Regions from separate parts of the Paenibacillus sp. JNUCC 34 genome, predicted to be linked through region 2. Evidence: a T-box and tRNA genes for the amino acid it is inferred to sense, from the RefSeq annotation. Region 2 holds a T-box; the other regions hold tRNA genes.
The links. A T-box is a leader RNA that pairs with one kind of tRNA and senses whether it is charged. The one in region 2 lies ahead of leuS (leucine--tRNA ligase), so its partner is inferred to be a tRNA-Leu.
Positions count from the first base shown of each region.

Region 1 (4,745 bases), 2.9 Mb from region 2:
GGTGCCAAATACCAAAGCCGCAGCTTCCTTATTTATCGAAAGATGCTTTCCTGAAGACTCGCTCCGTTTGGTTTTGGAGCCACAAGGAACACATGATGGTATATTCATGATTCAGCGGTTCCCTGAAGCGCTACAGTGGCTGTTTAACCAACGTCCTGAAGCAAAGTGCCCCGTAAAAGAAAAAGAAAGTACAAGAGAATTTAGTATACCAGGAACCCAAGTGTGGAATGTGCAATCGAACCGTACGGGGCGTTGGTATCGAATTAGTATCGCTAAGCCAGTAGAACCGCCCCCTGAAGAGGGATATCCTGTACTGTACACGTTGGACGCAAATGCTTCGTTTGGTTCTCTGGCTGAGTCCATACGGATGCAATCGAGGCGCCCACATGGGATTTCGCCGGCACTTATCGTTGGAATCGGCTACGATTCCGACAATCCGATCGTAACGAATGAACGTTTTTATGACTACACTGTTCATGCTGACGAAACTGAACTGCCAGCCCGTCCTGACGGATCCCCATGGCCTAAAACTGGGGGGGCCGAGGAATTCCTCACATTTATTGAGGATGAGTTGAAACCGAAGGTTGAGGAGTGCTTCTCCATCGATCATTCGAGGCAGTCACTGTTTGGCCATTCTCTTGGAGGGTTTTTGGCCCTGTATTCTTTGTTTACTCGATGTGGGACTTTTCAGCGCTATATCGCAGCCAGTCCTTCGGTTTGGTGGAAAAATCATGTTCTTTATCAGATATGGAACGAGAGAGAGGAAAACTTGGGGCAGCATGAACCATCTGGGGAACTGCTTATTTTCGTAGGAAGTGATGAGAAGCCGTCTATGGTAAAAGATGCAAAGGAGTTATACGAGGTTCTTAAAGCGTCCCCAAAAGGAATACATCCGATATTTCAAGAAGTGGAGGGCGAGGGGCATGTTTCGGTTATACCTTCGCTAATCAGCCCGCTACTTCGTTTCATCACGAAGTAAATAAGAGATTAACAAGATAAAGAGCCTTCGTTCATGAGCATGAGCGAAGGCTCTTTATGCTGGGAACTTAGAGTTGGTAAAGGATGTATCATCAAGGGTCAGATCATTAAGGTGGCCATTTAACTCGTAGCTACTCTTCTGACGAAAAATGAGGATCCTCTAATACAGATGAGTATTTAGGATATAATCTTTTGATACAGCTAGGGCAAATATCGTGTGTAAATTCGATAGGCATACGGCTTTCCAGATAGCTTTCGACGGGTTCCCAGACTTTCGCAGTTCGGACATGCTTACATACGGCGCAGATCGGAACATGTCCGTGAAGCGAGCATGTCTGAGCAAGCGCCCGCTCGAGACGGATCTCTTTTTGTTTATATCGCGTAATATCGGAGAACGAAACAATCATTCCATGGGGGTTGTTTTTATCTATTGTAAGAGAATAAGCCTCGCACAAAATCCAAGCGATCCTACCGCTCCAGTCTATGGAATACTCCACAGTATAATTAGAATTTTTTCCTGTTAGTACATCCTTCAATGAGGTGAGATATATCGTTTTATAAAACTCCCCGAAGGAGGATTTGCCAAAGATCTGTGGAGGCATTTCAAAAAAAGGGGTTCCAGGCCATTCAAAATTGGGAGAGGCACCATACTTTGGAGCCATCAGCTTCCATGAGTCGTTAATTTGATCTATTGTGCCATCTGGACGGATAATCATCAGTCCAGGTTTCAGGAAATGGATTGCACAACTCCAAGATGTGGATAAAGATTGTCGCAAATTACTCGCTCCCCTGGTATAGAAACTTTGGATAAGAGACAACGGGCATGAAGAAATGGTATAATTTAGACGTGTATTTTTTCATTATACACTTAATTAAGTCATTATTCAAGTGAAAAATAACGTAAATAAGTATTTATTTTTTTAAAGGATTGGGAAAGGCGGTTGTTTCATGCAGTCAATATACCAACGAATCGAACATCTCATTGAAAGCCGGGGTATGACTAAAAAAGCATTTTGTGAAAACCTCGGGATCAGCACAGGGAATTTTGGTGACTGGAAAAGAGGTAAGACAACCCCAAGCACCAATAAACTGATCGAGATCGCCGGCTACTTTGAAGTTAGTCTGGACTGGCTTATTGTCGGTAGGGGAAGTCCTTCTGCAGGTGTGATGGAAGTTCGGCAAAGCTACGGGACAGATCTTGCCCAGGAGACGGCTGAACAGATCCAAGCATCAAACCTTACCGATGATGAGAAGGATTTTATTAGAGAGTATCTAGAGTTTACGGAATACAGGAAGCATCGGGATAGGGAGTAATTTCCACTTTACTTCTTGGCAAGAAATCTATATAATAGGGAATGTTCTCTTGTAGAACTTCCCTTACAATATGCGGTAGTGGTGGAATGGCAGACACGCTATCTTGAGGGGGTAGTGGGTGTATACCCGTGGAGGTTCGAGTCCTCTCTACCGCATCATACAACAGAAGAACAACTCCTTGCTGAGCAAGGGGTTGTTCTTTTTTTGTTTTCGTCGATAGACTTTTTTTAATCAATTATGCAACTGCACCCCTAGGTGATCCGTAAGAGATGTGTATGGATTGTTATGAAAGGGGATATCCAATATGCGTATTGAAGAAATGATAGAGGAACGCTTTAAATGCTCCAAATGCCGAGGAACCCATTGTGCAACGAAGGAAGTAGCGATGTCTGGATCGGGGCTAAGCAAAATGTTTGATATTCAGCACAATCATTTCCTATTCGTATCTTGCACAAATTGCGGATATGTGGAAGTATTTAATCCAGATATTTTAGAAGGCAAGAAACGCGGACAGCTAGGCTCCATACTGGATGTGTTCTTTGGTTGACATCACCTTTAAAATTCTTTAATATGTCTAAGTACCATAAAGTGCAAGGTAATTTAGACGAAACTTAAATAGATGGGTGATGCATGTGTCATACAGACCACAGATTTCTAACGTGATCAAAGCCGGAAGTAACGACAAAGAAGGGCTTTACGAGTTCATTATCAGCTTAGCTGATGGAACAGACTGCCGCGTGTTCTACAACCGTTTTCCGGAATGGAAAATGACTAATGTAAGCCGACTTGGAAAAACACCTTGTCCGGTTTGCCGTAAAGATTTCATCTGCAAATGCATGGAGAAGTTCTCCGCTGATTTTGATCAACAGATGAGAGATGGCGAATGGCTGAGCAAAGCAGCTGCAGAATAATAGCACTTGCTACGATAGAGCGCGGGAGAATCCTCCTGCGCTTTTTTTCTTATATACAAGGGAGGGAAGAGAGGATGGACAAACATCTTGAACAGACACAGCATATCATTGTGCTGATCGACGGGGTGTGTCATATGTGCCAGGGACTTACGAAGTTTATCATAAAGCGTGATCCTCCAGGAATGTTCAAGTTCGCTTCACTTCAGTCCGATATTGGAAAAGATATTCTTCAGCAAGGGGGATTGCCTGAGGAAGCGGTCGACACGGTCGTTGTTGTAGAGAACGGTACTTACTATATCCGCTCTGCCGCTGCTCTGCGCATTGTCCGCCGTCTTTCTTATCCGTGGCGGCTACTATATGGGTTTATCATTGTACCGCGGGTACTACGCGATATGCTGTATAGATGGGTGGCAAAAAACCGGTATCGCTGGTTCGGACAGGACGAGGAATGCATGATTCCGACACCGGAAATCCGGCGCCGTTTTCTTTAATGAACATGCATACATGCTGAGGTAGTTAACGTGGGGCGCGGAAACCGGCTTGTTTAGCCTCGCTTTCGCTGCAGAACCACTGCTCCTGCTTGGTCCTTTCGTAGTAAGGGGATTCCGGAGTATGATATATTTTTTCACCTTTCGAATTGATGTTGCCTTTAATGTTGCATCCTTTTTTAGGTTTATCCGTATTGGAACTTGTGTTTGCGGTAGTACCTTTCTTTTCACTCTTCTGTTCTTCAGGATGAAAGCCATCATCTTGTGCATAATTCTCGACACTCCAAATTCCCAGCGACTTATTGCGGCTGATGGTCTGAAGATCGTTAAATTTATCGACATAACGTACATTGGGCTGATAAATATAGGCTACTCGGGCAAGCCCTTGTTCCAGAAGGAGCTCCTGAACCATCTGCCCGTCTGCGTACACGTACGCAAGCAATCTGGAGTATTTATCCCGGTTCGGTCCGATGTCGAATTCGAGCTCAAGTTTCTCTGCTTTTTCCACAATTTCTTTAGTAAATGCTTTTGCTTCCGGGCCAAAGGGCTGCACACCAAGTCGTGGATGGCTCGTTTCTGGTGTATCGATCAGCAAAAAGCGGACTTTTTCCGTTTTACCTTCATATTTAACACTGATTGTATCGCCGTCCACGGTCTTCACAAGTTCGACGGGGACTCTTGGGATGTTGAGATCATCGGTCGGATAGGATTTATCGTCAGGCTTTGAAGTTGTGGGTTTGGAATTGTTCGGTGCAGCCGTATTAATACCTGTGTTAGATTGCTCTGACGGTGTAGTGGTATCTGGTGTGACCAGTGGATCGCTGCAGCCGGACAATAAAAGCAGGCCTGTAATGATGATTGGTACAATGCGTCTTTTCATAAGTTGTCACTCTCCTGGCTAAGATGCCTTGTAATTAAGGTAGGTATAGGAGACTCTAAATAGGATGACGATAAATAGAGAGATTCCCTCTGGGAACATCTGTTCCTGCCGAGTCCATTATGACGGTATTTCATCTTTTTGGCAAGGGTATGTTGGACCGTTTTATTGGGATTA
Region 1 covers NZ_CM177770.1:1,130,813-1,135,557, forward strand. Annotated here, with positions in the region: gene AC2TF5_RS05165 (alpha/beta hydrolase) at 1-979, shown strand, start outside; gene AC2TF5_RS05170 (hypothetical protein) at 1,110-1,754, opposite strand; gene AC2TF5_RS05175 (helix-turn-helix domain-containing protein) at 1,927-2,292, shown strand; tRNA gene AC2TF5_RS05180 (tRNA-Leu) at 2,365-2,447, shown strand; gene AC2TF5_RS05185 (zinc ribbon domain-containing protein) at 2,597-2,839, shown strand; gene AC2TF5_RS05190 (hypothetical protein) at 2,925-3,203, shown strand; gene AC2TF5_RS05195 (thiol-disulfide oxidoreductase DCC family protein) at 3,278-3,694, shown strand; gene AC2TF5_RS05200 (thermonuclease family protein) at 3,720-4,571, opposite strand.
Region 1: it has a tRNA-Leu gene. The T-box ahead of leuS (leucine--tRNA ligase) is inferred to sense a tRNA for this amino acid. The anticodon was not compared.

Region 2 (4,745 bases):
CGGCAAATATAGAAATATCGAAGTAGAAGATGATGTGACGGCTTATGTGGAATATGAAAACGGTGCGACAGGTGTGTTTATTACGACGACAGGCGAAGCACCGGGAACGAATCGTTTTGAGGTTACAGGAGACCGGGGCAAAATCGTTATAGAAGATGATAAATTAACGTTTTGGCGGCTGCGGGTGTCCGAAACGGAATTCAACCGTGAGTACAAAGGCGGCTTTGGGGAGCCGGAATGCTGGAAGTGTGAGATTCCGGTCTACGGGAACAATCCTCAGCACAGCGGTATTATACAAAATTTCACGGATGCTATATTAAACGGTACTCCGCTTATTGCACCGGGTGAGGAAGGAATTAAAGGTCTGACTTTATCCAATGCGATGCATTTGTCTAGCTGGACCGATGATTGGGTAGATATCCCTATGGATGAAGACTTGTATTACGAGCTCCTGCAGGAGCGTATTAAAAATTCGACCTATCAGAAGACGGTGAAAGAAACAGGACCGGCAGATATGTCAACCACCTTCGGTTAAAGACACGATGATGAATGATGATCACTGACAGCCTTGGGCAGTTATCGAATTCGAGGAGGATGATCAATTGAATCGCAACAACGGTATGCTTTACGCCCCCGCTGGTAAATCTAAGCCGGTCGTCGGGCCGGGAGAATTCGTCATTGCAGCGATGTCTCTAGAACACGGTCATATATATGGAATGTGCAACGGACTGGTGGAGGCGGGGGCTACACTAAAATGGGTATATGATCCGGATCCCCAGAAAATAGAGTTGTTTTGCCAAAAATATCCCCAGGTGCGTGTAGCTTCATCAGAAGCTCAGATTCTGGAAGATTCGGAGGTTCAGCTTGTCGCCGCGGCAGCTATTCCGTCTGAACGTTGCAGTCTGGGACTGAAGGTTATGTCCCGCGGCAAAGATTATTTTACGGACAAAACACCGTTTACGACGCTGGATCAGGTCGCAGCAGCAAGGGCAAAAGCGGAGGAAACGGGTCGGAAATATATGGTGTATTATAGTGAACGTCTCCATGTCGAGAGTGCTATTCACGCCGGAAAGTTAATACAGGATGGCGCTATCGGCCGTGTTATACAGGTGATGGGCACAGGACCCCACCGTCTCAACGCCTCATCTCGTCCTGACTGGTTTTTCCGTTATGAACAATACGGAGGCATTCTGTGTGATATCGGCTCTCATCAAATTGAGCAGTTTCTATTCTATGCAGGATGTAAAGATGCCAAGGTGATGAGCAGCAAAGTGGCCAACTACAACAATCCGTTGTATCCAGAACTTGAGGATTTCGGAGATGCAACGTTAATCGGTGACAACGGGGCAAGTCATTATTTTCGCGTGGACTGGTTTACACCGGACGGCCTTGGCACTTGGGGGGATGGAAGAACATTTATTCTTGGAACGGACGGATATATCGAGATGCGCAAGTATATCGATGTGGCCAGGGATTCGCAGGGAGATCATCTTTACTTGGTCAATCATGAAGGGGAATATCATATGGAGCTCAAGGGAAAGGTCGGATATCCTTTCTTCGGGGAGTTGATTATTGACTGCCTGGAACGGACGGAACGGGCAATGACGCAGGAGCATGCTTTTAAAGCGGGGGAATTATGTATTGTCGCACAGAATGAAGCTGTTCGTATTCAGTAATTGTATCCGTTATAATAAAGGAATACCTAGGATCAGAAGGGGCAGACTCTATGAAACCGGTGTCCTTTATGAATGAATTGAATGGGCAACTCCAGCTCCACCAACCATTCGATTTTCATTACCGCAACGATAAATCGATGGCTGGCGGTGAATTTCACTCACATCCTTTCTATGAAATATTTTATTTCCACGAGGGAAAATGCACATACTTGATCGGGGATAAGATTTATGTTCTGAAGCCTGGTGATCTTCTCCTAATGAATGGTTTAACACTGCATTGTCCTCATGTGGAACCTGGTGCCAAGTATGTCCGAAGTATTGTTCATTTTGATCCCGGTTTTGTGGGCCGGTGGCTTCAACCCGCCGCATTTTCTGCCTTATTAAGCCCGTTTGAAGAGCTGCGAAACTACCGGATTACGCTTGAGGGACCAGAGAGAGATGAATTCGAAGGTATTATGATAGAGCTGGAACGTTTGACATCTAACGGCGCTCCGCAAGAACGAAGAATGCTGAGACTGATTGACATGATGTGTTTTATTGCTGATCTTTGCCGCACTGCAGTGAATCATAAAGAATCTTTTCCGGAAAAAGAGCGTCATATCCAGCAAGTCATCACCTTCGTGGAGCAGAATTATATGAAGGATCTTAGTCTGGAAGAAATTGCTCATGCAGTGCATTTAACAAAGCACTATTTATCATCCTTATTTAAAGAAGTCACTGGAACAACGGTATTCAAATATGTATACAGCCGAAGAATCAATCAGGCTAAAATGCTGTTCTGGCTCCATCCGAATATGACCGTAACCGAAGTGTGTTACACTGCCGGGTTTAAACATTTGGCTCATTTCAGCCGCATGTTTAAGGATATGGTCGGCCTGACACCGGAAGATTATCGTAACAGCAGGTTATCTGCATTGACTTAGCAGCCGATGTTCGATATAATATCGTCATTAAAATCGAATATGATACGATGATGAGGATCAGTAGTTTCTAACCCGATCACATAGAGAGCCGGCGGTTGGTGTAAGCCGGTTGACGAAGGAAATGAACTCACCTCGGAGTAACGATGTTAACTCGGTTCAGACAGCTTACACGGTAAGCGTTAATGTCAAGCCGATGAGTCATCGTCGTCTCACCTGCGATAGAGGTGCAAAGTGAGTTGAAGGCAAAGAATGCCTTTGGCTAACTAGGGTGGTACCACGGGAATCAAACCTCTCGTCCCTAGCGTCGTACGCTATGGATGATGAGGTTTTTTTGTTTGGAGGCGCACGGCTATATACCGCGTGCTTGACTGTGAAGGAGGAGCTGGAAAATATGAGTGAAAATCAACAAACGGGCCACGGCTATCAGCCGCAGGCCATCGAGCCGAAGTGGCAGCAGTATTGGGATGAACATAAAACGTTTAAAACGCATGAAGATCCATCGAAACCGAAATTTTATGCGCTGGATATGTTTCCATATCCGTCAGGTGCAGGTCTGCACGTAGGCCATCCGGAGGGTTACACGGCAACGGATATTGTGGCCCGTTTCAAACGGATGCGCGGATTCAATGTACTCCATCCGATGGGCTGGGATGCATTCGGCCTTCCTGCCGAGCAGTATGCGATGGATACGGGTAAACATCCGCGTGAATTTACAGTACAAAATATCGATACCTTCCGCCGGCAGATCAAGTCACTCGGTTTCTCCTATGACTGGGATCGTGAGATCAGCACGACGGATCCTGAGTACTATAAGTGGACACAATGGATTTTTATCCAATTGTATAAAAAAGGTTTGGCTTATGTTGCGGAGATACCAGTAAACTGGTGCCCGGCGCTGGGCACGGTTCTTGCTAATGAAGAAGTGATTGACGGCAAATCCGAGCGCGGCAACCATCCTGTCATCCGTAGACCGATGCGTCAGTGGATTTTGAGGATTACAGATTATGCCGAGAGATTGCTGGAGGATTTGGAGGAGCTCGATTGGACCGAAAGCATTAAAGATATGCAGCGGAATTGGATCGGTAAATCGACCGGTGCTGAAGTCCGCTTCGACATCGCTGGCCACGATCAGCATCTGACGGTATTTACGACTCGTCCAGACACGCTGTTCGGTGCAAGCTACTGTGTGCTGGCACCGGAGCATGAGCTGGTGGACCGAATTACTACGGAAGAACAGAAGGATGCTGTAAAAGCTTATCAGGAGCAGGCAGCACGTAAGAGCGATCTGGAGCGTACGGATCTGGCAAAAGACAAGAGCGGGGTGTTTACTGGAGCCTATGCAGTGAATCCGGTAAACGGAGCTCAAGTACCGATTTGGATTGCGGATTATGTGCTTGCAGGTTACGGCACGGGTGCTATTATGGCTGTCCCGGGTCATGACAGCCGGGACTGGGAATTTGCGAAGCAGTTCGGTCTGGACATTATTGAAGTTGTTAAGGGAGGAAATGTGGAGGAAGAGGCGTACGCCGGCAACGGAGAACACGTCAATTCTGATTTCCTGAACGGATTGGATAATGAAGCAGCTATCCAAGCCATGAACGAGTGGTTGGAGAAGAACGGCAAAGGTGAGAAAAAGGTAACCTATCGTCTGCGGGATTGGTTGTTCAGCCGTCAGCGTTACTGGGGTGAGCCAATTCCTATTCTTCACCTGGAGGATGGCACCATGAAGACGGTACCGGAGGATCAGCTTCCGTTGCTGCTGCCTGACGTGGATCAGATCAAACCATCTGGTACTGGAGAATCCCCGCTTGCGAATGTGACGGAATGGGTCGAAACGATTGATCCTGAGACGGGCATGAAAGCCCGCCGTGAGACCAATACAATGCCGCAGTGGGCTGGAAGCTGCTGGTATTACCTGCGTTACATTGATCCTGATAACCATGATGAACTGTGCTCCAAAGAGAAGCAGAAGGCATGGTTGCCGGTTGACCTGTATATCGGCGGTGTTGAACACGCGGTACTCCACTTGCTGTATGCCCGTTTCTGGCATAAGGTATTGTACGACCTGGGGGTTGTGGATACGAAAGAGCCGTTCCAAAAGCTCGTTAACCAGGGTATGATTCTGGGTAACAACAATGAGAAAATG
Region 2 covers NZ_CM177770.1:4,270,426-4,275,170, reverse strand. Annotated here, with positions in the region: gene AC2TF5_RS20075 (Gfo/Idh/MocA family protein) at 1-535, shown strand, start outside; gene AC2TF5_RS20070 (Gfo/Idh/MocA family protein) at 603-1,676, shown strand; gene AC2TF5_RS20065 (helix-turn-helix transcriptional regulator) at 1,727-2,599, shown strand; T-box leader at 2,638-2,902, shown strand; gene leuS (leucine--tRNA ligase) at 2,991-4,745, shown strand, end outside.

Region 3 (4,745 bases), 150 kb from region 2:
GAATAAGGGAAGAGATGAGTCTAGGCAAAAATTACGTAGAGGCTTACACAGAGGCTACCTTGAATGATCTGTTTCAGTCTGAATTTTTAGGTATAGACGCAAGTGTGCTGGCAGCTTCCGCTAACCATACGGCCGTGCTGGAGCAGTGGAACGAGGAATGCACCCGATTTACAGAGGAAGTGGTGAAAGAGGGGATTCCTTTCGAGCTGGGGCTGTCATTGAGATTGGCCTGTGATGGTCTTTGGTATTCCAAAATGTTCGGAATCGGTCAGCTAAAAGAGGAAGAGCAGAGACGGATTATTGCTTATATTCTTCAACAAATCAAGGAGGTTCAATAGGTGGTCTTTTATCTTTTTTTGGCAGCAGCTATATTATTGGAAGTGTTTGGCTCAACGATGCTGAAGCTATCCAACGGATTTACGAAAATCACCCCGATTATTGGCGTGGTTTTGGGTTATGCCGCAGCTTTTTACATGCTGTCCAAGGCTTTGCAGGCTCTTCCACTAGGGCTTTCTTATGCAACATGGAGTGGCGTGGGGACGATACTAACTGTCATTATCGGGGTGTATTTGTTTAAAGAAAAAGTGAATCGGCAGGGGATACTCGGGATCGCTATTCTTATAATCGGCATCGTGATGCTTAATTTATCTTAGTAAAGGAGGAACACGGGGGATGGGTGCTGTGTACTTGGGTTTTGCAATTATATTGGAGGCTTTCGGCTCAACCATGTTGAAGCTTTCAGAAGGATTTACAGAGCTGTGGCCTTCCATAGGTGTTGCAGCAGGATACCTTGGGTCGTTCATGTGTCTGTCTTTTGCCCTGAAAAGTATTTCGTTATCTTCCGCCTATGCAACTTGGTCAGGGATCGGTACCGCGCTCACAGCCATCATTGGGGTGCTACTATTTCAGGAGCATTTGTCTCTGATGAAAGGGATTGCCCTGGTTCTTATCATTATCGGAATTGTTCTCTTGAATAAGTCTCAGAGCGGGTCTAAGGATTCGGAACCTTCTACGGCTTAATGGATGGAAAATATAAAAAAGTCTATGTACCGATAAGATACATAGGCTTTTTTGATGTCTAATGATTTACTTCCATGTGGTTTTCTGTATGCTCCCTGTATGAAAGAAGTTCAGAGATTGTGACAAAGGAATAACCTCTTTTTTTCAGCTCAGGCAAAATAATTTTCAGCGCCTCTAAGGTCTGCGTACTGTTTGACACAAAATCATGCATGAGCACGATATCGCCGTTGTGTGCGTTTTTCAAAACTTTGTTTGCGATTCTATTAACACCTGGCTTCCTCCAATCCAGCGTGTCCTGATGCCAGGACCATAAAATCATAAGGAGACCGTTATTTTTACAAAACTGTACGATCGACTCGTTGTAGCTGCCCCCCGGAGGTCGGAATAGTACCGGTTTCTTTCCAACTGCTTTATAAACGGCTTCCTGGGTCTTATCCAGCTCTGATGTAATGAGACGGCTGCCGATACGTTCGAATGACGGATGGCTGAATGAATGATTTCCGATCTCGTGTCCTTCCTCCACCTCACGCTTGACGACTTCAGGATATTTCTCCACGCGGTTGCCGACAACAAAAAAAGTAGCCTTGGCATCATACTGTTTAAGCAAGTCAAGAATTCTGACCGTTGAGTCATCGTCAGGACCGTCATCAAAGGTTAAAGCAATCACCTTTTTTGGGGTAGGGACCTCCCACACAATTTCGCCGCGTTGTTCGTAATAATCACGTTTTTTACTAGTTGCTGAAGGCATGGCACCCGCAGGGGACGTGATCAGTGAAAAGGTGATGATGAACAGCAGCGGTAAACAGAGTTTTTTCATCGGTTATTGTGTCCTTTGCTTGTCATGGAAATTGACATTTTCTTATTATTCTTTGAAGCCGGATGTGATTTTATTCTTTTTTGAAGAATCGGATCGGATTAAAAATCATATTGCATATTGACAGCATATATAGATACGTGGTATTATCATTTTTGTCGCCGATGAAACAAATATTGCTCAATTGGCGCACATTGACATTATGCCGGGGTGGCGGAACAGGCAGACGCACAGGACTTAAAATCCTGCGGTAGGTGACTACCGTACGGGTTCGACCCCCGTCCTCGGCATCGTAACAGCGTAATAAGCAAGTGAAGAAATAAACCGGCTCCCGGATGGGAAGTCGGTTTATTTTTTGCTGAAAAAAGTGTAATATTTTCTATACGTGCGTGTTCAAAAAGGTCGGTTTTCAGCACCGAGAAGGTTGGATGAAGCTAGGTACTGAGGAGCGGAGCGTACGTATTGGGTACGTGAGCACCGGAAGGACCGGCTGAATTCAAGATTCGATGCCGAGCCCACTTCCTGATCAAAAGCGGACTTTTTGAACAACCTCTATACAACTAAAATTTTGTTAGTCCGGAATATCTGCTGGGAGGAGAAATCTTTGTTTAATAACGATTGGGATTCACTTCTGCAAGAAGAGGTAGAGAAGCCTTATTTCGAGCAGTTGCGATTGAAAGTGGCTGAGGAGTATCGGAATTATACCGTTTATCCACCTCAAGAGGATATTTTCCGTGCATTAAAACAGACCTCATACAAGGATACGAAGGTTGTTATTTTGGGTCAGGATCCATATCACGGCTACGGGCAAGCTGAGGGCCTCAGCTTTTCTGTTAAACCCGGAGTTAAAACACCTCCATCATTACATAATATTTATAAAGAGCTGATAGCGGATATGGGGATACCTACTCCAAGTCATGGATCTTTGATGCACTGGGCTTATCAGGGCGTTCTGCTTCTGAATGCAGTACTAACCGTTCGAGAGGGACAACCTAATTCGCATAAAGGGCTGGGGTGGGAAAGATTCACGGACGCCATTATTTCGAAATTAAATGAACGTGAGAGTCCAATGGTGTTTATTTTATGGGGAAGCTACGCGCAAAAAAAAGGAGTTTATATTGACCGGAGCCGGCATAAGGTGCTGGAGTCTAGTCATCCAAGCCCTTTTGCCGCACGCAAAGGATTTTTCGGAAGTCGTCCATTTTCAGCGTCAAACACTTTTTTGAAAGAGCAGGGCATTGAACCGGTAAACTGGGATGTTCCCGGCATACCGGTTGCGGAAGCGAAATAGTCCGGGAGGTGGCCAGATTGAAACATTGGATTGGTCGTCGGGTTGTTGTACAGCGTCTTGACGGTACAAAGGTCGCGGTCGAAGGTGTGCTGAAAACATGGGACAGTGTGCATGAGAAATTAGTGATTGTACCTGGTGATGTTGTTGTGCCTTTTCATGCGATTGCCAAGATTGAAAGGGCTGATCGGTCTCCGTCTCTGAACAATATTGGCTACAAAATCAATCATTCCATACAATTTGATAACGCCGTATATTTCCGCTCACACGTAATGGTGTGGAGAGGGAATTCTTTAGTGGCATCTCAAGCGATATTGACAGCACATGATGCAGAAACGGTTACGCTGTCGACTGGTATACGTTTGCGTAAAGATGAACACAGCTTTGTGGTGCGTTCCCTGCGCGGAAGAGTGTGATATATGCGAATATACAATGCATACAAAAAAGGCGCCGGTCGTATCTCTGGCGCCTTTTCATATTCTCCATTAAATTATTATGCATTCTCTACCTTCTCAGCCAGAAAGACTGAGCACCAGATTGAGGATCACTTTTCCGATGATGAAATTGCTAAGCGGGTTGTCAATTTCACTAAGTACTTCTTGTCCGTTTTTGCGAAATCACTCTGCACAAGAAATATTAGCGCCTTATCTTCACCGGGGTATGGATGGGAACAAGAGAAGCCAGTTCATTAACATCCTCGTTGTACATACGGATACAGCCATGTGATACGGATCTTCCGATGGAAGAAGGATCATTCGTTCCGTGAATACCGTAATGGGGCTTCGATAAGCCTAGCCAGTATGAACCAAAGGGTCCACCCGGATTAGGCTCTTTACTAACGATGGTGTAGTTGCCGGAGGGCGTCTGAGTAGCTAGTTTACCGACAGCGATAGGATAAGTGTGCACCACACGATTTCCGTCAAGCAAATGAAGCTGATATCTTGGTAAATCAACGATAATTCGGTAATTAGGCACAATGAATCACTCCTTCTTCACCTATCTTATGTGTGGGAAGAGTCGAGGCGCATTAAAGCGTGCGAAATGGGCCGTTATCGCATTTTCCATAATGTTCTAATTCATGCGATCGCCTAAATTATTACAACGAAATAAAATGGTCGGAACGTGTTATAGTATAGAAGCGGTAACCAAGGCGTTCTTACACATCAGGAAGGAGATTGACAGTCGTGTCTCCTGTTAATTTTTATAAAAATTATATTAAAAACAATATGTTCACCAAAATACTGCTCCTGTTTGCTGCGATCACTGTGGTGACGATTCTTTCGTTGTCATATCTAATGTATTATTTTTTGTCCCAAACTGCCGTACGGGACGAGCTGGGTAACCAACGAGAAGCGGTAGAGCGGGTAGAACGGTATATCAATCAGAAATACGAGACTGTGCAGTCGTATGTGAATGATTTGTACCGTAGCACCGCGCTTAGTGACGACGCTTCCTTTTTTCTGATGAACTCATTCGATGAATATATGGCCAAAAGAATCGACCGGATTATCGAGTCCCGCGGATCCAATTCAGATAGTGTTCTGTCCTATTTCAAAAAGAGTCTGGAAGATGATACTGATATTGAGAATATCATTCTTTACAGCGCAGAGAAGCAATACATTT
Region 3 covers NZ_CM177770.1:4,116,074-4,120,818, reverse strand. Annotated here, with positions in the region: gene AC2TF5_RS19375 (TetR/AcrR family transcriptional regulator) at 1-338, shown strand, start outside; gene AC2TF5_RS19370 (DMT family transporter) at 396-653, shown strand; gene AC2TF5_RS19365 (DMT family transporter) at 673-1,020, shown strand; gene AC2TF5_RS19360 (polysaccharide deacetylase family protein) at 1,079-1,837, opposite strand; tRNA gene AC2TF5_RS19355 (tRNA-Leu) at 2,039-2,124, shown strand; gene AC2TF5_RS19350 (uracil-DNA glycosylase) at 2,439-3,125, shown strand; gene AC2TF5_RS19345 (hypothetical protein) at 3,143-3,538, shown strand; gene AC2TF5_RS19340 (L,D-transpeptidase) at 3,759-4,097, opposite strand; gene AC2TF5_RS19335 (cache domain-containing sensor histidine kinase) at 4,307-4,745, shown strand, end outside.
Region 3: it has a tRNA-Leu gene. The T-box ahead of leuS (leucine--tRNA ligase) is inferred to sense a tRNA for this amino acid. The anticodon was not compared.